DNA from 3 places in the Vibrio pelagius genome. Region 3 is predicted to be linked to each of the others. Evidence: predicted binding sites of a transcription regulator. Region 3 holds the regulator's gene; each other region holds the start of a gene.
The links. The regulator PurR, encoded in region 3, represses purine synthesis genes. The targets are predictions, from matches to a motif close to TNANGNAAACGTTTNCNTNA.
Positions count from the first base shown of each region.

Region 1: the regulator PurR is predicted to act here: its motif matches at 4,462-4,481, upstream of metK (methionine adenosyltransferase).
Region 2: the regulator PurR is predicted to act here: its motif matches at 4,063-4,082, upstream of vsple_RS10880 (NCS2 family permease).

Region 1 is NZ_AP025503.1:2,728,470-2,739,579, forward strand. It holds gene vsple_RS11930 (phosphoglycerate kinase) at 1-1,014, opposite strand, end outside; gene epd (erythrose-4-phosphate dehydrogenase) at 1,166-2,200, opposite strand; gene tkt (transketolase) at 2,382-4,376, opposite strand; gene metK (methionine adenosyltransferase) at 4,725-5,879, shown strand; gene vsple_RS11950 (DUF2189 domain-containing protein) at 6,235-7,032, shown strand; gene vsple_RS11955 (SprT family zinc-dependent metalloprotease) at 7,110-7,613, shown strand; gene vsple_RS11960 (endonuclease) at 7,704-8,435, shown strand; gene rsmE (16S rRNA (uracil(1498)-N(3))-methyltransferase) at 8,584-9,315, shown strand; gene gshB (glutathione synthase) at 9,329-10,279, shown strand; gene vsple_RS11975 (YqgE/AlgH family protein) at 10,373-10,936, shown strand; gene ruvX (Holliday junction resolvase RuvX) at 10,968-11,110, shown strand, end outside.
Region 2 is NZ_AP025503.1:2,488,254-2,499,363, reverse strand. It holds gene vsple_RS10895 (succinylglutamate desuccinylase/aspartoacylase family protein) at 1-609, opposite strand, end outside; gene vsple_RS10890 (DUF3332 domain-containing protein) at 879-1,418, shown strand; gene vsple_RS10885 (aminoacyl-histidine dipeptidase) at 1,504-2,976, opposite strand; gene vsple_RS10880 (NCS2 family permease) at 4,103-5,392, shown strand; gene gpt (xanthine phosphoribosyltransferase) at 5,457-5,921, shown strand; gene frsA (esterase FrsA) at 6,010-7,263, shown strand; gene crl (sigma factor-binding protein Crl) at 7,408-7,797, shown strand; gene proB (glutamate 5-kinase) at 7,920-9,059, shown strand; gene vsple_RS10855 (glutamate-5-semialdehyde dehydrogenase) at 9,194-10,444, shown strand; gene nrdR (transcriptional regulator NrdR) at 10,570-11,019, shown strand; gene ribD (bifunctional diaminohydroxyphosphoribosylaminopyrimidine deaminase/5-amino-6-(5-phosphoribosylamino)uracil reductase RibD) at 11,029-11,110, shown strand, end outside.
Region 3 is NZ_AP025503.1:1,155,718-1,166,827, forward strand. It holds gene glgA (glycogen synthase GlgA) at 1-464, shown strand, start outside; gene vsple_RS05220 (alpha/beta fold hydrolase) at 690-1,487, shown strand; gene vsple_RS05225 (putative signal transducing protein) at 1,614-1,934, opposite strand; gene vsple_RS05230 (TVP38/TMEM64 family protein) at 1,948-2,628, opposite strand; gene vsple_RS05235 (TfoX/Sxy family DNA transformation protein) at 2,753-3,343, opposite strand; cyclic di-GMP riboswitch class I at 3,472-3,556, opposite strand; gene purR (HTH-type transcriptional repressor PurR) at 3,728-4,732, opposite strand; gene torD (molecular chaperone TorD) at 5,054-5,701, opposite strand; gene torR (two-component system response regulator TorR) at 5,958-6,671, shown strand; gene elyC (envelope biogenesis factor ElyC) at 6,792-7,667, opposite strand; gene cmoM (tRNA uridine 5-oxyacetic acid(34) methyltransferase CmoM) at 7,783-8,565, shown strand; gene mukF (chromosome partition protein MukF) at 8,702-10,039, shown strand; gene mukE (chromosome partition protein MukE) at 10,020-10,784, shown strand; gene mukB (chromosome partition protein MukB) at 10,781-11,110, shown strand, end outside.

The sequences.
Region 1 (11,110 bases), 1.6 Mb from region 3:
TGCTACAGAGAAACCTGCAGACTCAGCGATTGCTTTAGAGATACCTGCTGTACCCGCTTCGAAGTTCTTGAACTCGAATACGCCTACAGGACCGTTCCAAAGGATAGTTTTAGCGTTGCCGATGATTTCAGCTAGAGCCGCTGTTGATTCTGGACCTAGGTCAAAGATCATGTCGTCGTCTGCAACTTCAGAAACGTGCTTGATTTCAGCTTCTGCGTTCTCATCGAATGCTTTTGCACATGCTACGTCAGTTGCAACTGGGATAGCACACTCTTTCATTAGCTTTTGAGCGGTTTCAACTAGGTCTGCTTCGTATAGAGACTTACCTACGTTATGGCCTTCCGCAGCGATGAAGGTGTTCGCGATACCACCACCAACAACAAGTTGGTCAGCAACTTTAGATAGAGACTCAAGAACCGTCAGTTTAGTAGAAACTTTAGAACCACCAACGATAGCCACAAGTGGACGCTCTGGGTTGTCCATTGCTTTACCTAGTGCTTCTAGCTCAGCAGCAAGAAGAGGACCAGCACACGCTACAGGAGCGTAAGTACCAACGCCGTGAGTAGATGCTTGTGCACGGTGAGCCGTACCGAATGCATCCATTACGAAGATGTCACATAGAGATGCGTATGCTTTAGATAGCTCTTCTTCGTTCTTCTTCTCGCCTTTGTTGAAGCGAACGTTTTCTAGAACAACGAGCTCACCAGCGTTTAGCTCTAGGCCGTTTAGGTAGTCTTTAGCTAGTTTAACTTCGCAGTCTAGTGCGTCGTTTAGGTAGTTAACTACAGGTTGTAGAGAGAACTCTTCGTTGTACTCGCCTTCCGTTGGGCGACCAAGGTGTGAAGTAACCATTACTTTTGCACCAGCTTCTAGACAAAGCTTGATAGTTGGTAGAGATGCAAGGATACGAGCATCTGAAGTTACTTTACCGTCTTTTACTGGTACGTTTAGGTCAGCACGGATAAATACGCGTTTACCTGCTAGTTCCAGGTCAGTCATCTTGATCACAGACATGATTTGTCCTCTCAAATTTAAATAAATATAAAGTTTTGGAAACTCAGCAACCCTGCTAAGCCTATAAATTCTTCAACTGGTCATAATATGTGGATACTTGGGATTTATTTCAAGCTTAAAAATAAATAATCCGCATATTTGCGTCCGGGCTCTACTTCTCGCCTTCGGAAGCCTGCATTGCAAGTACCGTATCCAGCATTCGGTTTGCAAAGCCCCATTCATTATCACACCACACTAGCATTTTTACTAAGTGGCCGTTGCTCACTCTGGTTTGAGTACCATCCACAATCGCGCTATGAGGATCGTGATTAAAGTCGATGGATACAAGCGGTGCTTCAGTATAGTCAACGATGTTGTGTAATGTACACTGAGATGCCTTAACAATGGTTTGATTTACGTCATTAACTTTCACATTCGTATTAATTGTGACACTTAGATCCATTGCTGTAACGTTAACCGTCGGTACTCGCACAGAAATCGCTTCAAACTTGTTAGAAAATTTCGGAAAGATTCGTTCAATACCTTTATGAAGCTTGGTATCGACCGGAATAATAGATTGGCTTGCCGCTCGAGTACGACGCAAGTCCGAGTGGTAAGCGTCAATCACCTGTTGGTCATTCATCGACGAGTGAATCGTAGTGATAGTGCCAGAATCAATACCAAACGCCTCATCAAGAACCTTGATGATAGGTACGATACAGTTGGTGGTACAAGAACCATTGGAAACAATGCGGTCGCTGGCTTTAATAGAATCGTGGTTAACACCGTAGATAATGGTGTTGTCGAGGTCGTTCGCACCTGGGTGTGAGAACAGCACCTTTTTAGCGCCAGCTTCGATATGAGCGAGGCCATCGGCACGACAACCATACACGCCGGTACAATCCAGCACGATATCCACTTCAAGATCGCGCCAAGGGAGTAGGTCAATTTCAGCTAAATGGAGAATACGAACACTGTCGATTTCACCACTTTCATGATGAATATAAATATGCTCTTGATCGTTCGAGATTTTCTTGCCGAAACGGCCGTGACTGGTGTCGTATTGAAGCAGATGAGCCATAGCATCAGGTTGTGCTAACTCATTAACTGCGACGACTTTGATTTGTTGGCTTTTGCCACTTTCATAAAGCGCTCTTAGAACATTGCGCCCTATTCTTCCAAATCCGTTGATTGCGACTTTTAGCATAGTTCCATACATCTAACCAAAATTTCGTGCAACAGATGATAACCGAATCCTACCTAAAAGGCATTAGTTGAGTGATCTAACTCGCTAAAAATAATTCATGACAACCAATAAAAAACCGAGCTACTCAGAGCTCGGTTCTCTATTTTCACTTCAGCACTCAGGCCTTCGTGGATAACTCACATTAAGCTAGAAGCTCTTGAGCTGTGCTTACTACGTTCTCAGTAGTAAAGCCAAACATCTTGAATAGTTCGCCAGCTGGTGCAGATTCACCGAATGTTGTCATACCGATGATGCGACCGTCGAAGCCAACGTACTTGTACCAGAAGTCAGCAATACCCGCTTCAATAGCGATACGTGCTGTTACGTCTGACGGTAGAACTTCTTCGCGGTAAGCCGCGTCTTGCTTGTCGAATGCATCAGTAGATGGCATTGAAACAACGCGTACTTTTTTGCCTTCGGCCGTCAGTTGCGCCGCCGCTTCTACTGCTAGCTCAACCTCAGAACCCGTTGCGATAAGGATAAGCTCTGGCTTACCTTCACAATCTTTCAGGATGTAAGCACCTTTTGCGATGTTCGCTACTTGCTCTGCATCACGAGGTTGTTGTGCAAGGTTTTGACGAGAGAAGATTAGAGACGTTGGTGCGTCTTTACGCTCGATAGCCAGTTTCCAAGCCACTGCAGACTCAACCTGGTCACATGGACGCCATGTGCTCATGTTCGGTGTTAGACGAAGTGATGCCATTTGCTCAACAGGTTGGTGAGTTGGGCCATCTTCGCCAAGACCGATAGAATCGTGCGTGTAAACTTGGATGTTCTGAACTTTCATCAGAGCAGCCATGCGCATTGCGTTACGTGCGTATTCCATGAACATTAGGAATGTTGCGCCGTAAGGAACGAAACCACCATGTAGTGCGATACCGTTCATGATCGCCGTCATACCGAATTCACGTACACCGTAGTGGATGTAGTTACCAGAGAAGTCATTTGCTTCTAGAGACTTAGAACCAGACCACATAGTTAGGTTCGAAGGTGCTAGGTCAGCAGAGCCGCCCATAAATTCTGGAAGCATTTGACCAAACGCTTCTAGTGCGTTTTGAGATGCTTTACGTGATGCGATATCAGCAGGGTTTGCTTGAAGATCAGCAATGATTTGGTTTGCTTTCTCTTCCCACTCTGCTGGTAGTTCGCCATTCAGACGACGCTTAAGCTCTGCTGCTTCTGCTGGGTAAGCCGCCGCGTACGCGTCAAATTTCGCGTTCCAAGCCGCTTCTTTCTCAGCACCTGCTTCTTTTGCATCCCACTCAGCGTAGATGTCTGCTGGAACTTCAAATGGACCGTGAGCCCAGCCTAGTGCTTCTTTCGTTGCTGCGATTTCGTCGTGACCTAGTGGTGCGCCGTGACAGTCGTGAGAGCCTGATTTGTTTGGAGAACCAAAACCGATGATCGTTTTAGTACAGATAAGCGTTGGACGCGGGTCTGCTTTAGCAGCAACGATTGCAGCGTTGATTGCTTCGATATCGTGACCGTCTACCGCTGGGATTACGTGCCAGCCGTATGCTTCAAAACGCTTAGGCGTGTCGTCAGAGAACCAACCTTCAACTTCACCATCGATAGAGATGCCGTTGTCATCCCAGAAAGCGATAAGCTTACCAAGACCTAGCGTACCAGCTAGAGAACATGCTTCGTGAGAGATACCTTCCATCAGACAGCCATCACCCATGAATGCATAAGTGAAGTGGTCAACGATGTCGTGGCCTTCTTTGTTGAACTGAGCAGCCAATGCTTTCTCAGCCATCGCCATACCAACTGCGTTAGTGATACCTTGGCCTAGAGGACCTGTTGTCGTTTCGATACCCGGTGCGTAGCCATACTCTGGGTGACCTGGCGTCTTAGAGTGAAGTTGACGGAAGTTCTTAAGATCTTCAATAGATAGCTCATAACCGCTTAGGTGAAGCAGAGAGTAAATTAGCATTGAACCGTGGCCGTTTGACAGTACAAAACGGTCGCGGTCTGCCCACTCTGGATTTGCTGGGTTGTGGTTCAAGTGACCACGCCAAAGAACTTCAGCGATGTCAGCCATACCCATAGGTGCGCCTGGGTGGCCTGAATTAGCTTGTTGAACACCGTCCATACTAAGTGCGCGGATTGCATTTGCGAGATCTTTACGAGAAGGCATGTCTGCTCCTGAGTGCATAAGCGATTTGAAAAATGAGAAATAATTGCTAGTTGTTAGCGCGGTTATTCTCTCAAACGCCTATGGTGACTGCAAACGTTTTGCTGAGGTTTTCAAGGTCAGTTTTCGCACTTTTACAACATTTCCCTAGTTTTTAACGGACTAGCATAAGTGAGAAAGCAATCGTTTGGTTATGACATATCATAAAAAAGAGCTTGTAATTCGACCGTTGGAATTTAGAATAGACGTCTAGATGTAGAAACACCTACAGAAATTATTGAATTTGATCTCGGCGCAACCCTCTGCGACGCAGATAGAAACTTTGCACCTAATACTAAAAGTGGAGCTCTCATGGCTAAGCACCTTTTCACTTCTGAATCTGTTTCAGAAGGCCATCCAGATAAAATTGCAGACCAAATCTCTGATGCTGTTCTTGATGCCATCTTAGAACAGGATCCTAAAGCACGTGTTGCTTGTGAGACATACGTGAAAACGGGCATGGTTATGGTTGGCGGTGAAGTAACAACGTCTGCATGGGTTGATATCGAAGAGATCACTCGTGAAACCGTTCGTGAAATTGGTTACGTTCACTCTGACATGGGCTTTGATGCTGACTCTTGTGCTGTACTAAATACAATTGGTAAGCAGTCTCCAGACATCAACCAAGGTGTTGATAAAGCTGACCCTAAAGAGCAAGGTGCAGGTGACCAAGGCATCATGTTCGGTTACGCAACAAACGAAACTGAAATCCTAATGCCAGCACCAATTACTTACTCTCACCTACTTGTTAAAAAACAAGCTGAAGTGCGTAAGAGCGGCAAGCTAGATTTCCTTCGTCCAGATGCGAAATCACAAGTTACTTTCCAATACGACCAAGGCAAGATCGTTGGTATAGACGCTGTTGTTCTTTCAACTCAGCACTGTGATTCAGTAACAACACCTGACCTACGTGAAGCAGTAATGGAAGAGATCATCAAGCCAGTACTACCTTCAGAGTGGATTACTAAAGACACTAACTTCTTCATCAACCCAACCGGCCGTTTCGTTATCGGTGGTCCAATGGGTGACTGTGGTCTAACGGGTCGTAAAATCATCGTAGATACGTACGGCGGTGCAGCTCGTCACGGTGGTGGCGCATTCTCTGGTAAAGATCCATCAAAGGTTGACCGCAGCGCAGCTTACGCAGCTCGTTACGTTGCTAAAAACATCGTTGCGGCTGGCATGGCAGACCGTTGTGAAATCCAACTTTCTTACGCTATCGGTGTTGCTGATCCAACATCTATCATGGTTGAGACTTTCGGTACTGAAAAAGTATCTCACGACATCATCATTGAAGCCGTTCGTCAAAACTTCGACCTACGTCCATACGGCCTGCAAGAGATGCTGAACCTTCTTCAACCGATCTATAAGCAGACAGCAGCTTACGGCCACTTCGGTCGCGAAGAGTTCCCTTGGGAAGCAACCGACAAAGCAGCAATCCTAGCTGACTTTGCTGGCCTAAAATAATTTCGCGCCAAGCAAAAAATTTCCAAAAGCCCTTACCCGCCAGTAAGGGCTTTATTTTTATGCAGTTACCTCTAACTCCCTGCCATATTTCGTCAATTTCTCTAATAAAATTCCACTCAAAAACATCTCGGATAATTTGTGTTTTTTAGCAGTAGTGACAATAGTTAAAGTACTCCTAGGCGATCAAGCTCACATTTGGTGCAACAACTGGTTAAATTACACCCCGTTAGGCAACGCGAGACGGCTCTCTAGGACATGATATTTCAATAACAGCTCAACCAAGATGACTCGCTGCCAGCCGCTGTGAGGACAAATGAGGTTGAATCCAGGACGTTATGTTAACTAAGGGGAAGTTATGCCTCGTACCGCAAATCCATCCGATTTTAAAAAAGACAAAAATAGGGTGAGTGACAGTGAATACGCTCGCACTATTCCATGCAACCAAGTCAGTATTTCTGCGCCCTTTCATTGGCTCTCACTCGCGCTTCACGATCTAGTGCGAATGCCGATGATCAGCGCATTCTATGGCTTATGTTTTATGGCCGCTGCCGTTGCGATTGTTCAGCTGGTGCAATGGCAAGGCACATACCTAGTGGTTATGCCGAGCCTGATTGTCTACATGCTGATTGGGCCGTTTTTGGCTCTCGGCTTATATGACGCTAGTTGGGAGAGAGAGAAAGGCCACAACGCCAGTTTATTCCATTCAATGAAGGCCATCACTCGCAACTCAACCCACCAATGGGCATTTGCGATTGTATTGATGGTTGCGATGATTTTCTGGATGAGAATCGCTGCTCTACTGCATGCTCTATACCCGTCAGTGCAAGGAGCACCGCTGGCTGAATTTGCTCCTTTCTTAATCACGGGCTCTGTCGTCGGCTTCGTTATCGCTAGCCTGATTTTCAGTATCTCAGCCTTCTCTATTCCACTTATGATGGAGCGCCGAGTTGACGTGATGAGTGCGATATTCACTAGTTTCAACGCAGTGAAATCGAACCTGCCGGCGATGGTGGTCTGGGCGGCTATCATTTGCGGCGGTATCTTAATCGGGTTTGCCACTTATGGTGTCGGTATGATCGTAACCATGCCACTACTCGGCTACGGTACATGGCACGCCTACCGTGAGACGATCAAGAAAAATCACCATATGTAGTACCTGATCTCGATCAGAACCAATGATAGGATAAGGCCTTAGCATCTAGCTAAGGCCTTTTGTTTGGAGTCTCATCTTTGTCGTCTTACAACCCATTGCATCATCGAGCCAATAAGAAGTTGGCGGAATGTATTTATATTGCAAACTCGCACTTCTCTCGCCAATTTCCAATACCAAAGCTAACTTACCAAGTACGAGGAAAAGCAGCAGGCAAAGCTTATCTTCAACTCAATGAGATACGTCTAAATTCGGTGCTGTTCAATGAAAATCAAGACGCCTTTATTGCAGAGGTGATCCCTCATGAAATAGCTCACCTTATTACCCACCAAGTCTTTGGCCGTGTTAAGCCTCATGGTAAAGAGTGGCGGTATGTGATGGAGCAGGTATTCAAGGTGCCAGCAAAGACCACGCATAGCTTTTCGGTGAACTCAGTTCAAGGGAAAACATTTGAATACAACTGCGGCTGTACCCTCTACCCCCTGACCATCCGCCGTCACAATAAAGTGCAGCGCAATCAAGCAAGCTACCGCTGTCAGCAATGCAACCAGCTACTCACTTTCACCGGTAAACAGCTCAGCTAGACACAATAGAGCTAGCAACAAAATGTAATAGAGAAAAATGTCATTTGAGTGCTAGACTGATAATTATCATACTTTTATCAGTCTTTTTACATGAGAAAATCACCTTCAAAAGCATTTGGCCTATCGGTGTCTTTTTACCTCTCAGCACTATTTGGCCTACTGGTGACCCAAAGCGTTTTCGCCGCACCACCAAGCTCTTTTTCCAAAGCCAAACGCGAAGCCGTAAAAATCTACCTTGACCATCCAACCTCTTTTTATTGTGGTTGTGACATTACTTGGAAGGATAAAAAGAAAGGGATTCCTGACCTTGAAGGATGCGGCTATGAAGTCAGAAAGCAGCAGAGGCGAGCTTCTCGCATCGAGTGGGAGCATGTGGTGCCGGCATGGCAATTCGGCCACCAGCGCCAGTGTTGGCAGAATGGCGGTCGTAAGAACTGCACCCGCAATGACAAGGTTTTTAAATCAATGGAAGCCGACCTCCATAACCTAACTCCTGCAATCGGAGAAGTGAATGGTGATCGCTCTAACTACAACTTCAGCCAATGGAATGGTGTTGATGGCGTTAGCTATGGCCAATGTGAGATGCAGGTCAACTTCAAACAGCGCAAGGTAATGCCACCCGATCGCGCCAAAGGTTCGATTGCGCGTACCTATCTGTACATGAGCAAAGAATACGGCTTCAAGCTATCGAAACAACAAACTAACTTGATGATGGCATGGAATAAGCAATTCCCTGTCGATGAGTGGGAATGTACTCGTGATGAACGTATTTTCCGCATTCAAGGCAACCATAACCCGTTTGTTTACGAGAATTGTAAGTAACCCACCTTGCCTCCTTAAATCTCTGTTTTGGATACCAGAGTTTCAAATTACTTTGAAACTCTGGCGCTGCCCTTGTTTTTTCTTCATCGCGCATCCATGTTAGGCTGAGATATTAAACCCCAGATTAACAATTTACAGGTCAACCAACATGAGAATCCCTCGAATTCACCACCCTGAACCCATTCAACAATTAGGTTCTCTTGCACTTGGCGAGGATGCTGCAGGGCATGTTGGACGCGTATTGCGCATGAAAGAGGGCCAAGAGGTTCTGCTTTTTGATGGTAGCGGAGCTGAGTTTCCGGCTGAGATCACCGAAGTATCGAAGAAAAATGTGACGGTTAACGTGACAGAGCGTATCGAGCGCAGCAGTGAGTCACCGCTCGACCTGCATCTTGGTCAAGTTATCTCTCGCGGCGATAAGATGGAATTCACCATCCAAAAATCGGTAGAGCTTGGCGTCAACACCATTACCCCACTCATCTCTGAACGCTGCGGCGTGAAGCTTGATGCAAAACGCTTCGAGAAAAAGCTAGCTCAATGGCAGAAGATTGCGATTGCCGCCTGTGAGCAGTGTGGTCGTAACACCGTACCTGTAATTCGCCCTATCATGCAGCTCGAAGAGTGGTGCAGTGAGCCAAGCGAAGCGCTTAAGTTAAACCTACACCCTAGAGCTAAGTACTCAATCAACACTCTGCCAGAGCCTATTAGCAAGGTTCGACTGCTGATTGGTCCAGAGGGTGGTTTGTCAGCTGAAGAGATCAGCATGACAGAACAATATAAATTTGAAGAGACGCTACTTGGTCCACGTGTTCTACGCACGGAGACTGCGGCTCTAACTGCAATTACAGCTTTACAAGTTCGTTTCGGCGATCTTGGTTAAACGGAGAAAAATAATGATCAAACTCGGTATTGTGATGGACCCTATTTCGTCCATCAACATCAAAAAAGACTCTAGCTTTGCCATGATGCTTGAAGCGCAACGTCGCGGCTACGAAATCCATTACATGGAGATGAACGATCTTCACCTAGATCAAGGTGTTGCGATTGCGGATACTAAGGTTGTTGAACTTCAAGAAGATCCAAACGGCTGGTATGAATTCAAGTCAGAGCAAACTATCGCACTGTCTGACCTCGATGCTGTTCTAATGCGTAAAGATCCTCCGTTTGATACTGAGTACATCTATGCGACTTACATCCTAGAGCGTGCAGAAGAGAACGGTGCACTCATCGTAAACAAACCACAAAGCCTTCGTGATTGTAACGAAAAACTGTTCACAGCGTGGTTCCCAGAGCTAACGCCAACCACTATCGTTACACGTAAAGCGGAAAAGATTAAAGAGTTCCGTGAGAAGCATGGTGATGTGATTCTTAAGCCTCTTGATGGCATGGGTGGCGCTTCTATCTTCCGAGTAAAAGAAGGTGATCCAAACGTATCTGTGATCATTGAGACACTAACTAATCACGGCCAGAACTACGCAATGGCTCAAACTTTCGTTCCAGACATCAGCAATGGTGACAAGCGTATTCTTGTGGTGGATGGGGAGCCAATGCCTTACTGCCTAGCACGAATCCCAGCAAAAGGCGAAACGCGTGGCAACCTAGCAGCGGGCGGAACAGGGGAAGCACGTCCTCTTAGCGAAACTGACTGGGCAATCGCCAAAGCAGTTGCTCCAACTCTAAAAGAGAAAGGACTGATTTTTGTTGGTCTTGATGTGATTGGTGATAAGCTAACAGAGATCAACGTAACTAGCCCAACTTGTATTCGTGAAATTGAAGGCGCCTTTGATATCTCGATTACCGGTAAACTAATGGATGCGATTGAACGCCGTATCAGCGCAAAATAACCTAAGCTTATCATTAGACAATAATATTAGCTGACTGAGTTAGCATGAGAGCGGCGACCCAGCCGCTCCTTTTCCTTTAGAGCAGGAGGTACTATGAATCTCACTAACCATTTTCTGGTCGCAATGCCTGGAATGAAAGATCCTTACTTCCAAAACTCAGTGATCTACCTTTGTGAACACAACGACGAAGGAGCAATGGGGCTGATGATTAACGCTCCCATTAACGTCACTGTAGGCAATATGCTCAAACAGGTTGAAATCGATGCCACCCAGCCTAAGTTGAATCAAGCCAGTTTAGACAAACCCGTCTTAAGTGGCGGCCCTGTTGCTGAAGACAGAGGCTTTATTCTGCATAAGCCTAACGGCAATTACCAATCCAGTATCAGCATGACGGATCAGCTCTCTGTCACGACATCGCGTGACATTCTTACGGTTCTAGGCACCGAGGATGAGCCTCAACACTACGTTGTCGCTTTAGGCTACGCAGGTTGGGAACCCGGACAGCTAGAAACAGAACTGACTGAGAACTCTTGGCTCACTGTTGAGGCCGACCCTAAAGTCATCTTTGACACCCCTATCGCAGAGCGTTGGAAAGTCGCCGTTCAGATGCTCGGAATCAACGCGGCGCAGCTGTCGGCAGAATCTGGTCACGCATAACCTTTATCCATCTCATCAATTTGGAAACACTATGTCACGTACAATTATGGCATTCGATTACGGTACAAAAAGTATCGGTAGCGCTATTGGTCAAGAAATCACAGGCACAGCGAGCCCATTAAAAGCCTTTAAAGCAAAAGATGGCATCCCCAATTGGGACGATATTGAAAAGCA
Region 2 (11,110 bases), 1.3 Mb from region 3:
GTACGTCAGCACTGGAATACCGAGTTTCTCGGCTTCGCTACGCAGTGAGCCTTCACGTAGTGGCGAGTCGATGATCACTGGTGTTGCAAATGCGTTCGCTATTCTTAATGTCTCAGGATTCGATAAGTTTGCGCGAATCTGAGGTAAATTAGTGCGGTGAATAGCACCGGTATGTAAATCCAAAATGTAGTCACAACGTGTTGCTACGTTCTCGAAGAAAGTATGTGCGATACGCGAAGTGAGTGAACCCTTTTCACTTCCCGGAAAGCAGCGGTTTAAGTCGCGACGATCGGGCAGGTAACGAGACTTATGAATAAAACCAAACACGTTGACGATAGGTACCACAATCAAAGTACCTTTGAGTTTTTTCGGATCGATAGCATTCGTCAGTTGACGCGCAATTTCAACACCATTGAGTTCATCCCCATGAATCGCTGCGTTTACCATCAACGTTGGTCCCGCTTGGCGGCCATGAATCACCTCAATAGGGATCGATAGCGGCGAGTGGGTATACAGTTGAGCCGCTTGCAGCTCAATTTCCATCCGTTGGCCTGGCTGTACAGTTTGATCAAGGAGTTCGAATGGTTGGTTAGGTTTTAGTCTTGCCATTTAGGTTTCTCAACGAATAGATAATGGGTTAAGTCGAAATGTAGCAATCGTTGATTTTTAGTACGAATCAATCACTTTACGGTGACGACAAAAATTTTTAATTGGTGGGTTCTGCGAATGGAGTCAGTGTTGATTTGACTTTGATCAAGAAGTCTTTTGACTGTAGTAGTCCTGACAATTTATTGATTTTACTCTGATATTTATTGCGTCTGAGGTTAGTACTATCCAGCCCCCTCTTTGGGGGAGTAAATTAATCAACTGAGATCGTTATGAAAAAAACAATCACAAAGATCGTAGCATTGGCAGTGGCGTCGGCCGCTCTTTCTGGCTGTGTGGGTAGTAATGCTGTTACCGGTTACTTAATGCAATTTAACCTCAAAGCGGTGGACAACCGTTATGCGCGGGGTGGATTGAATATGCTGCTCGCGCCTGTTTACGGTTTAACCGTTGCGGCTGACTACTTGGTATTCAACTCGCTGGAGTTCTGGACGGGCAAAAACCCGATTACAGGTACACCACATATTTTCGATAGCAAAACCGATACTTACATCGATATCAATCACAAATTAGATGAGTCTCTAACCGAAGCGCCAATCGCTCCGTTAACACAGAACCGTGTGATTGAGCGTGGTGAAATGACGCAGTTGGATGAAAATACGATTCAAATGAGCATCACCTACCAAAACGGTGACGAAGCGACTTTGATTGGTGTGCGTGACGGTGAAGTAGTAACGTATTTTATTGATGGTGAGATTGTGGCTCAAACGTCAATGGATGAACTAGCGGCTTACGCGGCAGAGCGCGCCTAAGATTTGTTGTAAAGAACGCAACAAACTCGTTATAAAAAACAGGTGCTCGATGAGCACCTGTTTTAGTTTCTGCAAGAAAAGCGAATTATGCTTTTTCTGGGATGGCTTCAAGTAGTGCAACCATTTGGTTCCAGAATAGCTCAACCGTATCGATTTTCACTTTCTCATCTGGAGAGTGAGGGAACTTGATCGTAGGGCCGAAAGAAACCATGTCCATGTTCGGGTATGGTTCTTTGAATAGACCACACTCAAGACCCGCGTGGATAACCATAATGTTTGGCTTGTGGCCGTAGATGCCTTCGTACATGTCGCGGAAGATGTGCATGATTTCAGAATCCGCATCTGGCTTCCAACCAGGGTAAGCACCAGAGAATTCGATAGTTGCACCCGCAAGCTCCGCTATAGAGTGAAGCATGCTTTCAACTTGGCTACGGCCAGAATCGATAAGAGAGCGGATCAAGCACAGTACAGTGATTGAGTTCTCTTCAGTTGTGATAACACCCACGTTTAGAGATGTCTCTACCACACCTTCGATCTCATCACTCATACGGATCACGCCATTTGGCGCTGCGTTTAGTGCTGCAATGAATCGAGCTTGGTCAGCCGCGGCAAGTGCACCCATTTCAACTGAAGCTTCTTCGTTGAAAGTCACAATGCTGTCTTCTACTTTACCTAGCTCTGTTGAAAGAAGCTCCGTGTAGTAGTTGTATAGCGAAGCCAGTTTTTCTTGGTTTGCAGCGGGTACTGCAACTGTTACGAATCCTTCACGAGGAATTGCGTTACGTAGGCTACCGCCTTTGAATTCGACGATGCGTAAGTCCAGCTCTTTTGCGTGACCGGCTAGGAAACGAGCAAGCAGTTTGTTCGCGTTTGCACGACCTGTGTGAATATCACAACCTGAGTGGCCGCCTTTCAGGCCTTTTAGCGTTAGCTTGCGAGTTACGAAATCTGCTGGGATTGCAGTACGGGCAACGTTAAATGTCATCGCACCGTCGATACCGCCAGCGCAACCCATGTACACTTCACCTTCTTGCTCTGAATCGGTATTAAGAAGGATTTCACCCTCTAACCAGCCCGCTTCAAGACCGAATGCACCGGTCATACCCGCTTCTTCGTCTACTGTTAGTAGAACCTCGATTGGGCCATGTTTAATGTCGTTTGATGCTAGAACCGCTAAGCATGATGCCATACCCATACCGTTGTCTGCGCCAAGCGTTGTGCCTTTTGCCGTTACCCATTCACCGTCGATGTACGGTTGGATAGGATCTTTAGTGAAGTCGTGAATCGTGTCTTCGTTCTTTTGAGGAACCATATCGATGTGAGCTTGCAGTACCACACCTTTTTTGTTTTCCATACCCGGTGTTGCAGGCTTCTTGATGAACACGTTGCCCGTTGGGTCTCGACGAACATCTAGGCCTTGTTCTGTTGCCCAGGCAATAATGTATTGAGCAAGCTCTTCTTCGTGTTTTGATGGGTGTGGGATTGAGCAAATTTTATCGAAAAACTGCCAAAGTGGGGCAGGGGATAATTTACTGATCTCAGAATGGAATTCAGACACGGATAACTCCTTTTTTATTGAATAACCATATCTTTAGGTAAAAGTTGCTTTGTATAAAGGACAATTATCTAGAAATATAGGTCTGTTTTGATGCCGACAGCATACCATTTGAGCGGGTAGACGAGTAGCGGTAGTCGCGGGCAATTGTTTCAAAGTTTGAAAAGAGATTTGTTGCTCTGATCAAAAATAGGCGCTCAGTTGCTTAATAAGTTTCCATGCAAACGTTTTTATCGGTCTTTTTTTGTAATTTAATTACATTTTGAGTTTGTTATTTAGTCTCTTTTGTTGATAAGTGTGATTTAGTGCAAGATTTGCTTGTAATCTTTTTTCTTTGCGGTATATTAATAACCAACTTCTGAGATGAAGAGTAAATGCTCAAAGGATGAGTCCGTTTATCGCCTCCAAGGAACCGAGAAATCAAAAGTGTTTTTAATTGATTTATTAAGGTGATAGTTATGAAAGGTTTACCATCTGCAACGTTCTGGCTTAACAGCTCTGTTTACACTAGCAACTTTGCATACCCAACTAGCTTTGGTTACAAGTAACCTGAGCGTGTGACTTGAACAGTTTGTTCACCCCTATATATTGGAATTTTTTTACAACCCTCTGGTTGACTGATTCTACCGCCACTCATAGTTGAGTGGCGTTTTTTTTGCCTGCTGTTTTCCATCACCGTTCCAATGCTCGATTTGTGACCTTAATATTGTGTCCTCAGGCTCTCTTTCTGCGCTATTTTTGATCACTTATTTAATGTAATTGGTAGCATAATGTTTGGTTGAATTTTGAACTGTAACTGTTCGGAATTTTCATTATTACTGGATCTGTTGAAAAATGGGGCAATTTTATGACTTTTATCGTACGCTACTTGCCTAACCTTCCATGTGAACTTTTTGCATAGTTCAAAAAAAACACCACTTGCTTTTAGTTTTTTGTTTATTTTAAGTATCTGTTAAATAATGTTTTTTATGCTTTCAATGGCGCTTTTTAATCGATCTGTTTCATACGTTTTCACCATTAATATTAGTTAGAGTCTTAATTCTATCTGGAATTTGTTATTTGATAACTTTATAATCCTGAGCCAATCGATTACGCAACCGTTTACTTTTTACCCTTATAGGATTCGATAATGTTCGAAAAGCTATTTAAACTCAGTGAAAATGGCACCAATGTGCGCACTGAAATCATCGCCGGTCTAACGACCTTCCTTACGATGGCTTACATCATTTTTGTAAACCCAATGATCTTAGCTGATGCTGGTATGGATCACGGCGCTGTATTTGTAGCAACCTGTTTAGCTGCGGCTATTGGCTGTTTCATCATGGGCTTTGTCGCCAATTACCCAATCGCTCAAGCACCAGGTATGGGTCTGAATGCGTTCTTTACTTACGCCGTTGTAATGGGCATGGGTTACACGTGGCAGGTGGCTTTGGCTGCGGTATTCGTATCGGGCGTTATCTTCATTTTTCTAAGTATTTTTAAAGTTCGCGAATGGATCATTAACTCGATTCCTATGTCACTGCGCGTGGGTATCTCTGCGGGTATCGGTCTTTTCCTTGCATTTATCGCTCTAAGCAACGCAGGTATTGTGGTTTCTAATCCAGCAACTAAAGTATCACTGGGTGATATTACAGCGATTGGCCCTATTCTGGGTGCACTTGGCTTCTTCTTAACGGTTGCATTGGTTCACCGTGGTGTGAAAGGTGCTGTAATGATCGCGATTCTTGCCATCACAGCGATTGCAATCATTGTTGGTGATGTGCAATACGGTGGTATTATTTCTACGCCACCAAGCCTAGCGCCAACATTCATGCAACTTGATTTCTCTGCTGTATTTGAAATCGGTATGATCTCGGTTGTGTTTGCTTTCCTATTCGTCGACCTATTTGACACGGCGGGTACGTTAGTTGGTGTTGCAACAAAAGCAAACCTAATTAAAGAAGACGGTAAGCTTCCTCGTCTGAACAAAGCACTGCTTGCTGACTCAACCGCAACGTCAATTGGTGCTCTTCTAGGTACATCAAACACCACCTCTTACGTGGAGAGTGTTTCAGGTGTTGCAGAGGGTGGTCGTACCGGTCTAACGGCTGTTGTTGTAGGCGTACTTTTCCTTCTTGCTCTATTCTTCTCACCTCTAGCGGGTATGATTCCAGCGTACGCAACGTCAGGTGCACTATTCTATGTAGCCATTCTGATGATGTCTGGTCTGGTTGGTATTGATTGGCGTGATCTTACAGAAGCAGCTCCAGTCGTGGTAACATGTCTGCTTATGCCGTTGACGTACTCTATCGCAGAGGGTATCTCTCTAGGCTTCATCGCTTACGCTGCAATTAAGCTGCTAAGTGGTAAAGGTCGCGACGTTTCTATTGCCGTTTGGGTAATGTCATTGATCTTTATCCTTAAGTACATCTTCGCTTAATCGCTTGCAGAGGCCAAGTTGATATGGCCTCTAACAACATGACAATTTATTAGGTTTAATTACTATGAGTAACAAATTCATCATCACATGGGACAACATGCAATCTTACTGCCGTGAACTGGCTGCTAAGCAAATGCCTGCAGAACAGTGGAAGGGTATCTGGGCAGTAAGTCGTGGTGGCTTAGTACCAGGTGCAATCTTGGCTCGTGAGTTAGGTATTCGTTACGTTGATACAATTTGTATTTCTAGCTACGACCACGATCACCAACGTGATATGACTGTCGTTAAAGCGCCAGAGGGTGACGGTGAAGGTTTCCTAATCGTTGAAGACCTAGTAGACAGCGGTGACACTGCACGTAAACTACGTGAAATGTACCCTAAAGCGAAGCTAATCGCGGTATGTGCTAAGCCTTCAGGTGCAGCGCTACTCGACGATTACATTGTTGATATCGCTCAAGACACATGGATTGAACAGCCGTGGGATCTAAGCCTAGGTTACATTGAGCCAGTAAATCGCAAGTCAAAATAAGCATAATCTGTGTTTTTTGAGAAATGACCCTTTATAGGGTCATTTTTTTTTATATTATTACAGTCATCATCCTCGACTGAGAATCCCCATGTCGTTATCTGAAGAAACCAGTAAAAACCTATCTGAAACTCTATTTGTCAAACATAAACAGGCGAAAGAGACCTCAATGCTGACGCAATATATGCCGAGCTCTGTCGACATGCTTGAACAGAAGCATGAACAACAAGATAGCGCGTGGTATCGAAACCTGCGCCGCATGCAGTGGGTCTGGCAAGGGGTAAACCCGATTGAACAAGAAGCGGTATTGTCACGCATTGCATCATCGACCCATTCACGTACGACAGATGATTGGTTGGATACCGTCATGGGCTACCGCAGTGGTAACTGGGCTTATGAGTGGACCAAGCTCGGTATGCAACACCAAAACCGTGCTAACGATAAGAGCGGCGAAGAGGTTGCAGAGGAACTGTTTTCTGCGTCACTTTGCTTTAGTATTGCTGGCTACCCTCACTTGAAAAACGACAACCTAGCGACTCAAGCTCAGGTGTTGGCCAACACAGCTTATGCAGAAGCGATTAAGCACACTAAACTGGTGGTAAAGCAGCTTGAGATTCCGTATCAAAACCGCAAGATCAAAGCGCACCTGCACCTATCGAACACAGATAAACCTCAACCTGTGGTGATTGTCAGTGCGGGGCTAGATAGTTTGCAAACGGATATGTGGCGTCTATTCCGAGATTATCTTGCACCGAAGAATATCGCGATGTTGACTGTAGATATGCCATCAATTGGCCACAGCTCTCACTGGCCGCTCACTGAAGACTCTTCTTGTTTGCACCAAGCGGTTCTGAATGAGCTACCGAATATCCCTTGGGTTGATCACTACAAGGTTGGTCTGTTTGGTTTCCGTTTTGGCGGCAACGCAATGGTTCGTCTGTCTTTCCTAGAGCAGCAGAAAATCAAAGCTTGTGTGGCACTCGGTGCACCGATTCACGATATCTTTGTCCATGCGGATAAACTGAAACAGATGCCCAAAATGCACCTCGACGTACTTGCCTCACGTCTGGGCAAGGGTGTCGTTGATATCAATAGCTTGTCGGGCCAACTGATGGCTTGGTCTCTAAAAGTTCAAGGGCTACTAGCCAACAGTAAAACACAAGTTCCTATCCTAGCATTGGCTCTAGAAGGTGATCCGGTATCACCGCCATCTGATAATCAATTAGTTGCTATTTACAGCGATTACGGTAAAGCGAAGAAAATTAAATCCAAATCAATTACACAGGGTTATGAGCAATCCCTCGAATTGGCGATAAAATGGCTCGAGGATGAATTATTTAGATGACATTTCTCCTAAATTAGTTAAGCATAAAAAATGTACAGATTAAGTACTTGATGCTCAGATAGAATTTATAAAATCCAATTGCAGCGTTTTTACGTATTGCCATCTGAGTAACGTCATTCTTAACATTGAAAATGGAGATTCAATATGTCAGAAGTGACACAACAACCTACGCATTATCGTCTGCTGAATGTTTTAAAGGCCATTGGCCCATATCTGAGAGAGCCACAATCGGAAGAGGGTCACTATATCTTCGATTGCCTTTCGGTGTGCGTAAACGATAAGAAGTCACCAGAAGAGCGTGAGTTCTGGGGGTGGTGGCTAGAATTGGCAAAATCTGAACAAGGCTTTACTGCCAAATACAACATTGGAAAATATAATGTTGAAGGTGAATGGGAAGTGTTGGAACTTCCTAAAAAAGCTATTTCTGAGGTAACTCGCACTCAGGAGGCCTTTCATCAAAAGCTCTCTGACGAGCTGAAATCTAAGTTCGAGCTGGAGGTTGGGCTAGACGCAGCTTCTGTCGAATTTGTTTAATTTTAAAGGTTACTCCTCTCTATAAGGTAAAAAGGTGCGATTTCGCACCTTTTCTACTTGTGAATTCCTGTTTTGATTGTTAAAACATCACCTCTTATTTGTTTTATTCATATAAAGACTTCATGACAACTAATCATCAAAGCGGGACAGCAACACAGCGTAAAACTGTGGTTGTTAAACTGGGTACCAGTGTCTTAACTGGTGGCACATTAGCGTTAGATCGAGCTCACATGGTAGAGCTTGTACGACAGTGTGCAGAACTGAAAAAGCAAGGCCACTCTGTGGTTATGGTTTCGTCTGGCGCTATCGCAGCTGGACGTGAGCACCTTGGTTACCCCGCACTGCCCAACTCAATGGCGAGCAAACAGTTGCTTGCTGCAGTAGGACAGAGTCAGCTGATTCAGGTTTGGGAGTCTTTGTTTGCTATCTACGGCATCAAGATTGGCCAAATGCTGCTAACGCGTGCTGACCTCGATGACCGTGAGCGCTTCCTAAATGCACGTGACACCATTAATGCATTGGTGGATAACGACATTATTCCAATCGTTAATGAGAACGATGCAGTAGCGACCAACGAGATTAAAGTGGGCGACAATGATAACTTGTCGGCTTTAGTCGGTATTTTGTGTGGTGCTGATAAGCTTCTGCTCCTGACTGACCAAAAAGGTCTATTTACCGCTGATCCTCGCAAAGACCCAAATGCTGAGTTGATCAAAGAGGTTAAGACCATCGATGATACTTTACGTAAGATCGCTGGTGGCAGTGGCACGACTTTGGGTACTGGCGGCATGGCAACTAAGCTGCAAGCGGCGGACATTGCGCGTCGTGCTGGTATTGAAGTGATCATCGCAGCAGGCAGCGCAGAGAATGTGGTCTTCGACTCACTCAGCGCAGAACCACAAGGCACACGTTTCTTGCCATTAGAAGAGGCGCTTGAAAACCGTAAGCGTTGGATCCTAGCTGGCCCTGCATCGGCTGGTGATATCGTGGTTGATGACGGTGCAGTGAATGCTGTGAACACTAAAGGCAGCAGCTTATTGGCTAAAGGTGTGATTCAAGTTCGCGGTGAGTTCTCTCGTGGCGAGGTGACTCAAGTGACTGATAAAAAAGGTAAAGTGATTGCGCGTGGTATCGCAAGCTACTCAAGCCAAGACTTGGCGAAGATTGCGGGCAAACACAGTAAAGATATTGGAGAAATTCTGGGTTATGACTACGGCTCAGAGGTTATTCACCGTGATGACATGGTAGTGATCCAAGAGTAACAGACGAGCTAAACTTAGTACGCTTACTCAGAAAATGAGAGACCAATGAATAGCTGCCGATAGAAGGTGGCTATTTCATTAACTAGCGTACCCAGAATTTCAGATAGACAGACAGAATTAAGGGAGAGTTAAACGTGGATTTAACTAACATGGGTATCGCAGCAAAAGAGGCTGCCTTTCACCTAGCAACAGCATCAACAGCGCAGAAGAATAAAGCGCTCTCTATTATTGCAGATGAGCTAGAAGCTAATGCAGCGACCATTCTTGAAGCGAACGCAAAAGATATTGAATTGGGTCGTGAAGCTGGTTTAACAGAAGCGCTGCTTGACCGCCTACTTCTTAACGAAGAGCGTCTAACGGGTATTGCTAACGATGTGCGCAACGTTATCAGCCTGAATGACCCTGTAGGCAGCGAAATTGACAGCAAAGTGCTAGAAAACGGCATGTCGCTTTCTCGTCGTCGCGTACCGCTTGGTGTTGTTGGTGTTATTTATGAAGCACGCCCGAACGTAACCATCGACATTGCTGCACTGTGCCTGAAAACAGGTAACGCAAGCATCCTACGTGGTGGTAAAGAGACGTTTTTCTCAAACATGGAGCTGGTTAAGGTTATCCAATCTGCACTAGAAAAAGCAGAGCTACCAGCGGCATCGGTACAATACATTGAGAAGCCAGATCGCGAACTTGTGTCTCAGCTACTTAAGCTAGATGAGTACGTTGATATGATCATCCCACGTGGTGGTGCAGGTCTACACAAAATGTGTAAAGAGAACAGCACCATCCCAGTAATCATCGGTGGCTTTGGTATTAGTCACATCTTCGTTGATGAGTCGGCTGACCTAGAAAAGTCAGTGAATGTGGTTGAGAACTCAAAGGTTCAACGTCCATCAGCATGTAACTCACTAGATACTCTGCTTGTTCATGAAGCGGTCGCTGAGGAGTTCCTTGGTAAGCTTAAAACACGCCTAGCGGGTAAAGTGACATTAGTGGCTGATGCAAGTGCTAAAGCGCTGCTTGCTGATTTCGCTGACGTGCGTGATGCGGGTGAGGATGATTTCGATACTGAGTGGCTAAGCTACACCTTAGGTGTCAAAGTGGTTGCTGACGTAGCTCAGGCAATTGACCACATGCGCGTACACAATGCGAGTCATTCAGATGCGATCATGACAAACAGCCTAGAGAGCTCTGAACGCTTCATTAACTCAGTCGGTTCTGCGGCGGTTTATGTCAACGCATCAACTCGCTTTACGGATGGCGCGCAGTTTGGTCTGGGAGCAGAAGTGGCGGTATCAACACAGAAGCTTCATGCTCGTGGCCCTATGGGATTGGAAGAGCTGACCAGCTACAAGTGGGTTGGTAAAGCGAACTACCTAATTCGTAGCTAGGATGAATGTGAAGCTCGGTTGGTCATAATCAACCAATAACCACATAAAAGGGCCTTAATTGGCCCTTTTTCTTTCCCTACGTTTGGCAATTCCGTTACACTGACAATCAATTATTTGGAGGTGATATGCATTGTCCTTTTTGTTCAGAGAACGACACTAAAGTAATCGACTCAAGGCTAGTCGCAGACGGGCATCAAGTTCGTCGTCGCCGTCAATGCCTGGCCTGTAGTGAGCGTTTTACGACATTCGAATCGGCTGAGCTTGTTATGCCAAAAGTGATCAAGTCGAATGGCAACCGTGAACCCTTTAACGAAGACAAAATGGTCGGCGGAATTCAACGTGCATTAGAGAAGCGCCCAGTGAGCGCAGATGCCATTGAACTTGCGATCAGTACCATCAAGTCTCAACTGCGAGCAACTGGCGAGCGTGAAGTACCAACAGAGATGATTGGGAATCTTGTCATGGACCAACTGAAAGAGCTCGATAAGGTGGCTTACATTCGTTTTGCCTCTGTTTACCGCAGTTTTGAAGACATCCGAGAGTTTGGCGAAGAGATTGCCAAGCTAGAGGACTAACTCCCACTCATGTCAAAATTTTCTCCGTTAGATTTTCAAATGATGTCGCGTGCCATGCAACTGGCTAAGCGCGGCATTTATACCACTGCAC
Region 3 (11,110 bases):
TGCAAATCGTGATTGTTGGTACTGGTGACCCTGTCTTGGCAAGTCAACTTAAAGAGCTTTCCGCGTTGCATTCAGAGAAGTTTTCGTTTGTTGAAGCTTACAACAATGAGTTGGCTCACTTAGTTGAAGCCGGTTCAGACTTTTTCTTAATGCCATCTGAATTTGAGCCTTGTGGCTTGAATCAGATATACAGCATGGCCTATGGCACATTGCCTATTGTTCGTTCGGTGGGTGGTTTGAAAGACAGTGTTAATCATTACGATGACAACCCAGAACAGGCAACCGGCTTCGCGTTCAAAGAGCCAACGCCTCAGGCTCTACTTTCTGTACTGCATCGCTCTCTGCTGCTTTATGCGCAAAAACCTGCAGAAGTTCGTCGAGTTCAGCTTTATGCAATGCAACAGAATTTTTGCTGGGAAGATGCCGCTAGATCTTATCTAGATATGTATCACACAGCATTTTAATTCGTTTATTTGCAAAGTAAGGTGTTCCATTGTGAACACCTTTATTTTTCCTGTCGCGTGAACAATCGCTCCGCCTAGTGCTTTAGGAGTAATTGTGGTCGAGCTATTCAGAACGTTGATAAGATGATTGACACTACCATCACTTAATCGGTTTAATAGCGTGCTATGATTACCGAGCACCTAACAGCGGTGTCCAAGCAAATAAGTAGAATTAAAGCGATAGGTATGTCTGAGAGTTTATTATTCCATAAAACATTCAATCACCCGACCAGTGATGAGTGGGTCGTTTTTGTCCACGGTGCTGGTGGGAGCTCGTCCATTTGGTTTAAGCAGATCAAAGCTTACAAACAGCACTTTAATTTGTTGTTGATTGACCTAAGAGGGCATGGCAAGTCTGACAATCTCTTAAAAGAGTTGATCAGCAACCGATACACCTTTAAAGCGGTAACCCTCGATATTCTTAAAGTTCTCGATCACCTCAAGATCCGTTCGGCACATTTTGTCGGAATGTCTCTTGGAACCATTATCGTGCGAAATGTGGCTGAGTTGGCTGCGGAACGTGTGCGTTCGATGGTACTCGGTGGCGCTGTAACGCGTTTGAATACACGTTCTCAAGTTTTGGTTAAACTCGGAAACCTCAGTAAACATATTATTCCTTATATGTGGCTCTATAGCTTATTTGCTTACATTGTGATGCCGCAAAAGAGCCAGCGAGAGTCGAGACACCTTTTTATCCGTGAAGCGAAAAAGTTGTGTCAGAAAGAGTTTAAGCGTTGGTTTATTCTTACTGCTGATGTTAATCCGTTGATGCGTTACTTCAAAGAACGAGAGTTGCCTATACCAACTTTGTACCTGATGGGAGAGCGTGACTATATGTTCATTAAGCCTGTGAAAGAGATGGTAGCGGCTCATAAGTCGAGCGAGCTGGTGGAAATTGCTAACTGTGGTCACGTTTGTAACGTGGAGCAGCCAGAAGAGTTTAATCAGCGTTCAATCGCGTTTATTCAGAAGCAAATCAAATAGTGCGATTGTGATGGGGCATCCCTCACGACACCGAGCAAGATACAAAGACAGGAAGCTATGATGCTTCCTGTTTCTTTTTGGAGAATGAGCTTTTGGAGATTGGACTTTTAAGCGCCTTTTGCTAACTCATGTTTCAGGGCAGGGTGAGCCACACTGCCAACATGAGCCAAATTGGGCTTCATTGATTTCATGACATTGGCTGCAACGCCACTCTTCATAGATGATGGAGTCTTGTTGTTTCTTATAAGCGTTAATGAGATTCAATGCCGCAGGCGCGTCAGAAGGCTCGTAGAGCCACACATATGGGTCTGTTTCCTCAGAGAAGGGGATTTCTCCTTTCAAACCAAACAACCCTTCTCCACGCACCTCACAGGCAATCTTTTCACTCTCTAGCAGCCCACAGATTATATGAGCCTCAGTTGGGTTTGCAGCACTGAAGATCTTCATCCACTTTCCTTGTCTATTCTACTATTGGTGCCGAACGAAACTTACCCATAATCCATTTTGCGGCGATTGGGAACACCCCAAGTAGTGCAAAAGAGATGAGTACAGAAGGAGATACGATACCTGATAGAGATTCGATCTCTGCCAGTTGAGTACCTGCGTTTAAGTAAACGGCAGTGCCAGGAAGCATCCCTAACTGACTGGTTAAATAGTAACGCCCTACGGAGATAGGTGTTAAACCCATGAGTAAGTTAATTAAGAAAAATGGGAATACCGGAATCAAACGTAGAGAGAATAGGTAGAATGCCCCGTCTTTTTCTACACCTTGGTTGATGGTAGACAGCTTGTCACCAAATTTACTTTGTACCCAGTCTCGTAATAGAAAACGGCTGCTCAAAAACGCCAGTGTTGCACCTATAGTGCTTGCAAACGAGACGAGTAACAAACTGGTCCAGAAGCCGAATAGAGCCGCACCGAGCAGCGTAACCACCGCGGCACCTGGAATTGAAAATGCGGTAATCATTACATAGAGAATGAAGTAGGTTGCTGCTGCTGCAACAAAATGACTCTCTATGTAGCCGTTTAGAAGTGCTTGTTGAGCCTTGGCATTTTCAAGCGTTAAGTACTGGCCAAAGTTGACAGCCAGTATCACTATCGTGGCAACTAAAATTATGCCTAAAATCATTTTCTTACTCATGAGAGCGTCCCTAAATTTTTTGCTTGTAGTTAGTATAGTTAGACAGGAGGAGGAGAGATTAACTTTCAATAGAAAATAAAAAAAGCCACATCAATGTGGCTTTTGACAATTAAGTGATTTGGACTTAATTAATAGAGTTGATAAGCTCATCGCGTCGTTGTTGAGGTATGACCGACCAATGAGTACCGTTGATGGCACCTTCAAGTGCCCAAAGCAGCTCTAAGCTGACACTGGACGAGTGAGACTCTTTTATTGCTTTGTACGCATTAACAGAACCAGACTCATACAAGCTCTCGACGGTATCGATGCCTGCTTTTTTCAACATACGCTCTGTGGCAAGCCGAAGGTTGGGCAAATCTTTTAATCGTGTAGGCTTCGCCGATGATTGGATTTGCTTCTCTTTTTTGGCACAGTCAAGGGACGTTTTTGCCAGTTCGATAATACGTTCTTGAGTCTGCCAGAGGTCTTCTGGAAGAGCAAAATACTTAGTAACGACTGGGAATCCGCGTTTTTTGTATACGTAAGGTTCGAAACCCTGTTGTTCAAATTTTGAAGTAGTATTTTTGTCAGCTCGAATGTGTAATTGATTGTTAACGACCAGTGCAAACATCGTGTCGTCGGCAAAGAGGCCAAAACCGCCAAACATTGAGCGTGACTTAATCTTTCCAAGTGGCTCAAATAACTTCATTGAGTCCTTGAGTATCGGTTTATCCATATTGTTTATCTCGGTGTATTTGAATTACGCCACCAAATAAGCAGGTCCGAGAGATTAGCAAAATGTCGCAATAAAATTGTCAATAAGCCGTAAATTACTACTAAAGGTAGGAAATACTGCATTTTGCCATCGGTAACCCCGCTACCATACCAATAATGGGTTAGGCCGGAGGCTTTGCGTCTCACCCTTTCAAGTGATTTGCCCTGTGCGTGACTGTATAACGAAGAATAAAGTTTTTTGTTGAATGAGGTTCACACTTGTTATTCCAAAATGTGATCTTAATTCAGTTAATTGTTGTATTTATATGCAACAAGGTTTTTATTTTGTCGGAATAAAAAAAACGCACCAAGCGGTGCGTTTTATTAGATTTTTCTAAAGTTTACGTTATTTTAACGTTCTAACTGTAGCTCGCTCAATGATCTCTGGATGCATTTCGAACACGCGTTTTTCGTGATCTTTGTCTTTAATGCGTTCCAACAAGATTTCAAATGCGTTTTTGCCGACACGACGCTTTGGCTGGTGAACAGTTGTCAACGGTGGTGAGAAGTACTCTGCCAGCTCAATATTGTCGTAACCAATCACTGAAATGTCTTCTGGGATCTTAATGCCTTGCTGTTGTAGACGGCTCATAAGACCAAGTGCCATCGTATCGTTGAAACAGAATACTGCTGTCGGGCGATTCTCCATTGCAACGATTTTATCTGCCGCGATAACTGCGGTGTCACATTCGAAGTTACCTTCAAGAATTAGACTGTCATCTGTTTGAATGTTTGCTTCCTCAAGAGCACGGCGATAACCCGCGATACGCTCTACACATGCCGCTTTATCCAAATGTCCACTTAGACAAGCGATACGTTCATGTCCTCGTTCAACCAGGTATTTAGTGGCGAGGTAGCCACCTTCTTCTGAGTTGTCGATGATTTTATCCGCTTGTGAACTCTCTGGGCCCCAGTCCATAACAACTTTTGGAATGTCTGCGTGGCGGTCAAGCATTTCACGCAGTTCTTCAGTTAAGTCAGAACACATTACCAAGATGCCGTCTACGCGTTTTTCAGCAAGCATTCGGATGTAGTCGCGTTGCTTCTCGTAGATACCACCTGTGTTACATAGAATCAGCGTGTAGCCTTGACGGTAACAGTAGCTCTCTACTCCATCGATCACTTCAGAGAAGAATAGGTTGGTTGATTGAGTCACTAGCATACCGATTGTGCGCGTAGAGTTACATTTCAGGCTACGAGCAACAGCACTTGGTGCATAATTTAGTTCATCGACGGCTTTGTTTACTTTTTCTTGAGTCGCTTCTGCGACGAAACGTGTCTTGTTGATCACGTGAGAAACGGTGGTTGTTGATACGCCGGCTAAGCGAGCGACATCTTTTATAGTTGCCATGGCTTTATCCTATTGATAGCTACTTCCTCAGCAGTACGGAGCAAGTAGCCGTTTAAAGCTACCAGAACAAGAGCTTAGAATATGGAGGGCTCTCTCGGTACTAAAGTGCTAAAAAACAAAAAACCGCTTATGAGAGCGGCTTGTCTTAACACCGAAATGCTCTTAGCTAATTTAAAGCATAGCATTTCGAGAATGTTTCATATTTTATCGTTTGCGGTCACAATTTTAGACTGACTAGAAAATACTCGCAATAAAATTCACCCAGAAATCTGGGTGAGTTGTCACATTCTACCTAAATTGTACCCTTAGTCATCAGTGAATTTATTCACCAGCTAAATATTGTGTATCAAGTTTACAGAAAGCGACTAGCAATTCTGCAACACATGCGTAAAAACCAAACTCATCAAATTCACGGCATTTTACTGCGAACTGTGGAACCCAACTAAGGAGCTGTCGTTCAACAAACTCGTGTTGTGTAGCGAAAGCCGTTTCTAGATCTTGTTCACTCTCAAGGTCGTTGGAACGAATAATGATGTTACCCAGGAAATCTAACTCAATGGCTAGGTGGTCAGCAGGCTCTTTCAGATCTTGGTTTACGGCGATGCCGTAAGACGCCATGATGGCTTCCATGTCTTGAGCTGGTTTTGCATTCAGTAGTCCACTTTTGTCTAGATAAATAGAAGCGTACGGCAGAGCACCGTACTTATCCGACTTTAAGAACAGCTCGCAAAAATCGGATGAAAGCTCTAATTGAGCATCTTCACGGTTCTGTAATCGGTTAAGTGTATCTACTAGGTTATTGATTGATGGCTTAAGCGTCTCGTTGTCGCCGAGGCCGGTTAAAAACGAACGAATCTCAACCGAGTGGTATTTGTCCAATTCTTCTTGAGTCAGTTCTTTCGCGAACAGGCTCGATAGCCACCAGTAGATTTCAGCTCGTTGTTCATTGAACGCTTTGGTTTCTTTCATCTCAATAATCCTAATATCGTCTTTCGTAATATCTGCGGTACGAAGGCTTACTAACCCTTGTATTTGCTAACTGCAAAGTCACTCGTTAGTAGTAATGCCTATATTGAATTGCGATGGGGGTTAAATAGCAAGGTTTAAGATTGTCTTGTATCAAAAAAAATTCAGGTTTCTGGCTTTTATCTTACCTACTACTAGAATTGTTACTAGTTATGAATAGAATGGTCACTGAAACTATTAAATAAGAAAAGTGGTGTAGATGAGCTATCACGTATTAGTCGTTGAAGATGATGTGGTAACCCGTAGTAAGCTAGTTGGATATTTCCAGAATGAGGGTTACACAGTAAGCGAAGCAGAAAGCGGCGCTCAAATGAGAAATGTTTTAGAAGAAAATAACGTAGATCTCATTATGCTGGACATCAACTTACCAGGCGAAGATGGATTGATGCTAACTCGCGAATTACGCAGTCAATCAGACATTGGGATTATTTTAGTTACTGGACGCACGGATAGCATCGACAAAATTGTAGGCCTAGAGATGGGCGCAGATGATTATGTTACCAAACCATTTGAACTTCGCGAATTATTGGTTCGAGTGAAAAACCTACTTTGGAGAATTTCTGCGGCTCGCAAGTCACCATCAGATGCAACTGAGCAGGCGGAAGACGCGTCAATCGTTCGCTTTGGTGAATGGACGTTTGATATTCCACGTCGCGCACTGAGTAAAAACGGTGAGCCAGTGAAATTGACCAAAGCTGAATATGAGTTATTGGTTGCTCTGTCGTCATACCCTAACCAGGTTTTAAGTCGTGAGCGAATCTTAAATATGATTAGCCACCGCGTTGATGCACCAAACGATCGTACCATCGACGTATTGATTCGTCGTATGCGTGCTAAGATGGAGTTTGATCCAAAGAATCCACAAATTTTTGTGACGGTTCATGGTGAAGGCTATATGTTTGCAGGCGATTAGCAGCTAGAATTGAAATGTTCAACTAGCGAAATTGAAAAAGCCGAGATATTCAGTATCTCGGCTTTTTGTTTATGAAATTAGCTTGAAAGGTCTAGGGACTTAAAGTCACTTCATACAGCATTAAATGGCTGGTTGTGCGCCACTTGTTGGTAGTGCATCGGAGGCGGCAGAGAGCTCTTCTTCAAGCATTGAAGGTTCGGGGATGATCATTGGCTCTTCCATTTCGGTGCTTTGGTTATCTAGCCAATCGCGCAATGATTGCCAAACTAACCCCATCGTTTCATGCCAATATCGTTCGGTCTGCTCTAAGTAGATCGCTTTTGGCATGTACTTGTTCCAAGGTTGCTCAATGCCTTCTTGAGCCAGAAAATTGGTAGGCGCTGGAATCGGCTTCATTCCTGCATCATGAAATTCGTTGAGAGCGCGCTGCATATGGCTGGCGGAAGTCACGAGTACCATTCGTTTGTTTTTCACAAATGCAGCAGCCTGACGCGCTTCTTCCCACGTATCTTTAGCTGTCTCAAGTAGGATAATGTCTCGTTTAGACACACCCAAGGCCAAGGCAACCTTCGCCATCATGCGTGCATTACTGACTTCAGTACCACCACCATAGCCAGATAAAATCAATCTAGCACCGGGATAGATTCGTTGAATGCGGATGCCTTCACTCAATCTCATCAGGCCTGTTCGGCTGAGTTCAGATGTAGGCGGGATTTGGTCGTCTACGACATGGCCACTACCCAATACCATCACATAGTCGATAGATTCATTTGTCGGCAAAAATGCGGTGTGTTGTCGTTCCATTGGCATAAGAAGTTGGCTAGAAACGGGTTGGAACGCGATCAGGAAAATACCACAAAGTGCAGAGAGCGTGATAAGGCACCCTGTTTTACGTTTTGTAGTGAACATAACAAGGGCTAGCCCCAGAAAAGCGAGAATTAACATTGCTGGCAGTGGCATCAACAGTGAAGACACTACTTTTTTCAGCTCAAACATATCCGATTAGTCCGAAAAAACATCACTTAGTACTAAAAAGAGACATCGCCTCTTTATTCCTGAAATTCCTGTGACAGAATAGCAGGCACGATAGGACATGATAACCCAAGTAGCTGTGACTGAAGACCGTAATTTCGACGATATTGCCCACAAATTTGCAAAAAATATTTACGGCTCTGACAAAGGAGAGATCCGTCAGATCATCGTATGGGAAGATTTAAAGCAAGCGTTAAGCACATTTAAAACCGAAGAAACACCTTTGCACATTCTGGATGCTGGAGGTGGTTTAGCGCAGATGTCGCAAAAGATAGCTAGCTTGGGGCATAAAGTGTCGCTGTGTGATCTCTCTTCTGAAATGCTGAAATTGGCACAGCAAGATATTGATAAAGCCGGCTTGCTTGAACAGTATCGATTCATTCATTCTCCGGTTCAAAATATTGCACAGCATATAGAAGAGCCAGTGGATATGGTGATGTTTCATGCTGTAATGGAGTGGTTAGCTGATCCAAAAGAGGCTTTGGATATCCTGCTTAAGCAAGTGAAGCCGGGTGGCGTGGCATCAATTATGTTTTACAACCATCACGGATTAGTCCTCAAAAATGTGATTTGTGGCAATATTCCTCATGTATTAAATGGGATGCCACATCGAAAACGGTTTAAGCTGCAACCCCAAAAAGGTTTGAAACCTGAAGAGGTCTATCAGTGGATAGAAGAGGCGGGTCTTGAGATTAAAGGAAAGTCGGGTATTCGTTCGTTTAGCGATTACATAGGTAATATGGAGTACATGGGCGACTACCAATTCGAAGATGTACTTGAGCTTGAGAAACAGCTATGTCGTCAAGAGCCTTACCTCTCTTTAGGTCGCTATGTTCACGTTTGGGCGCAAAAACCAGAATAAAAAAGCGGAGAATGTGGTACAAGAGTTGCCATCGCATTCCTAGGCTACAGTCGATAACCTGATAGCCCGCGTTATAAAGAAAAGGCGTAACATCGACATCTGCTCGGTGTTACAAAGAACAGTAACAGGAACCACAATGAGTGAAATGACTCAAACTGCCGAAGAGCAGCCAATTGATGAGTTGGTGGGCTGGGTCAAGCAGCATGATTTTTCATTAAATTTGCCGCCTGAGCGATTGGCATTTCTAATTGCTATCGCAGTACTAAGCAACGAAAGGTTCGATGAAGAGTTAGGTGAGGGTGAACTGCACGACGCGTTTACCATTGTCACTCGTCTGTTCGAAGATACCGGCGAAGCCTCAGCGTTTCGCGCAAACAACGCAATCAATGAACTGGTAAAACAGAAATTGATTAGCCGTTTTACCAGTGAGATTACCGATGGGGCGAGCATTTATCGTCTATCGCCGCTCGCAATTGGTATTTCAGATTACTACCTACGTCACCGCCAATTCTCGAAGTTAAAACTATCGATTCAACTATCGATGGTTGCTGACGAGATGGCGAAGGCCATTGAAGCCGCACAAAAAGGCGGAACGCCGGGTCACTGGCGCAAAAACGTTTATGGCGTCCTAAAATACTCAGTTGGCGAGATTTTTGACCAAATTGATCTTAACCAGCGTGTAATGGATGAGCAGCAACAGACGGTTAAACAGCAGATCGCGGACCTTCTTAACAAAGATTGGCGTGAAGCGATCAACAACTGTGAAGCTCTGTTATCTGAAACCTCTGCAACGTTGAAAGAGCTTCAAGATACCCTACAAGCTGCTGGTGATGAACTGCAGACACAGATTCTTGATATCCAGGAGATTGTGTATGGTGACGACGAGCTAGAGTTCGTTGGTGAAACCCTGTTCGGTTTGCAGATGAAACTAGACCGAATTACAAGTTGGGGCCAGCAAGCCATCGACTTATGGATTGGCTACGACCGCCACGTACATAAGTTTATTCGTACTGCCATCGATATGGATAAGAACCGAGCGTTCAGCCAACGTCTGCGCCAGTCGGTTACTGACTACTTCGACGCACCTTGGCTACTTACTTACGCGGACGCTGAAAAGCTCACAGATCTACGTGATGAAGCACTGGTTCTGCGTGATGACGAGGTGATGGGACAAGCGCCACTTGATGTCGAGTATGAAGAATTTGAACAAGTGAATGATTACCTCTCAGACAAAATCGCTGAGATGTTGAAAGTTCACAAACAGCAAGGGACGCCAATCGACCTTGGCCTAGTACTGCGAGACTACCTTGCAGAACACCCTCGCACACACCATTTTGATTTAGCCAGAATTGTTGTCGACCAAGCGGTGCGCTTAGGTTACTCAGAGTCTGACTATCAGGCGATCCAACCTGATTGGCAGGCAATCAACGATTTCGGTGCAAAGGTACAAGCAAATGTCATTAACAAGTACTGATGATTACATGCCAGAGAAACTGGTAAAAGCGATTGCGAACCCACTGTTCCCAGCGCTTGATAGCATGCTGCGTTCAGGTAAGCATATTTCAACAGAAGACCTAGATAATCACGCACTGTTGGCGGACTTCGAACTGGAACTTCAACAATTTTACCAGCGCTATAATACTGAGTTGGTAAAAGCGCCAGAGGGCTTCTTCTACCTACGTCCTCGTTCAACCTCTTTGATTGGTCGAAGTGTACTCTCAGAGCTTGATATGCTGGTGGGTAAGGTGCTGTGTTTCCTTTACCTGAGCCCAGAGCGCTTGGCTCACGAAGGTATCTTCACTAACCAAGAGTTATTTGAAGAGTTAATGACTCTGGCTGATGAAAAGAAACTGATGAAGCTGGCAACCAATCGTGCTTCTGGTTCTGATCTAGATAAAGAGAAGCTTTTCGAGAAAGTGAGAACGTCTCTGCGTCGTCTGCGTCGTATCGGCATGCTAATTTCTATCGGTGAAACGGGTAAATTCCGTATCAGTGAGGCTGTATTCCGCTTTGGTGCGGACGTACGCGTTGGTGACGATATGCGCGAAGCGCAACTGCGCCTAATCCGTGATGGTGAAGCCGTAGTTCATACTCAAGAACCAAATCAAGGTAGCTTGCTTAATGAAGAGCAAGAAGAGACAGAACAAGATGCTCAACAAGACATTTTCGATGACGAAATCATGAGCAACGAACAGACAAAAGAAGAAGGTGAAGCATGATTGAAAGAGGTAAGTATCAATCGCTGACCATGGTTAACTGGAACGGCTTCTTCGCACGTACTTTTGACATCGATGGTTTGGTGACAACCCTTTCTGGCGGTAACGGTGCGGGTAAATCGACTACGATGGCCGCGTTTATTACGGCATTGATCCCTGACCAAACGCTTCTTCATTTCCGAAACACAACGGAAGCGGGTAGCTCACAGTCATCTCGTGATAAAGGCTTATACGGTAAGCTACAACCGGGTGCGTGTTATGCCGCTCTTGATGTGGTGAACTCGCGAAATCAGCGCCTATTGTTTGCGGTTAAGCTTCAACAAGTAGCG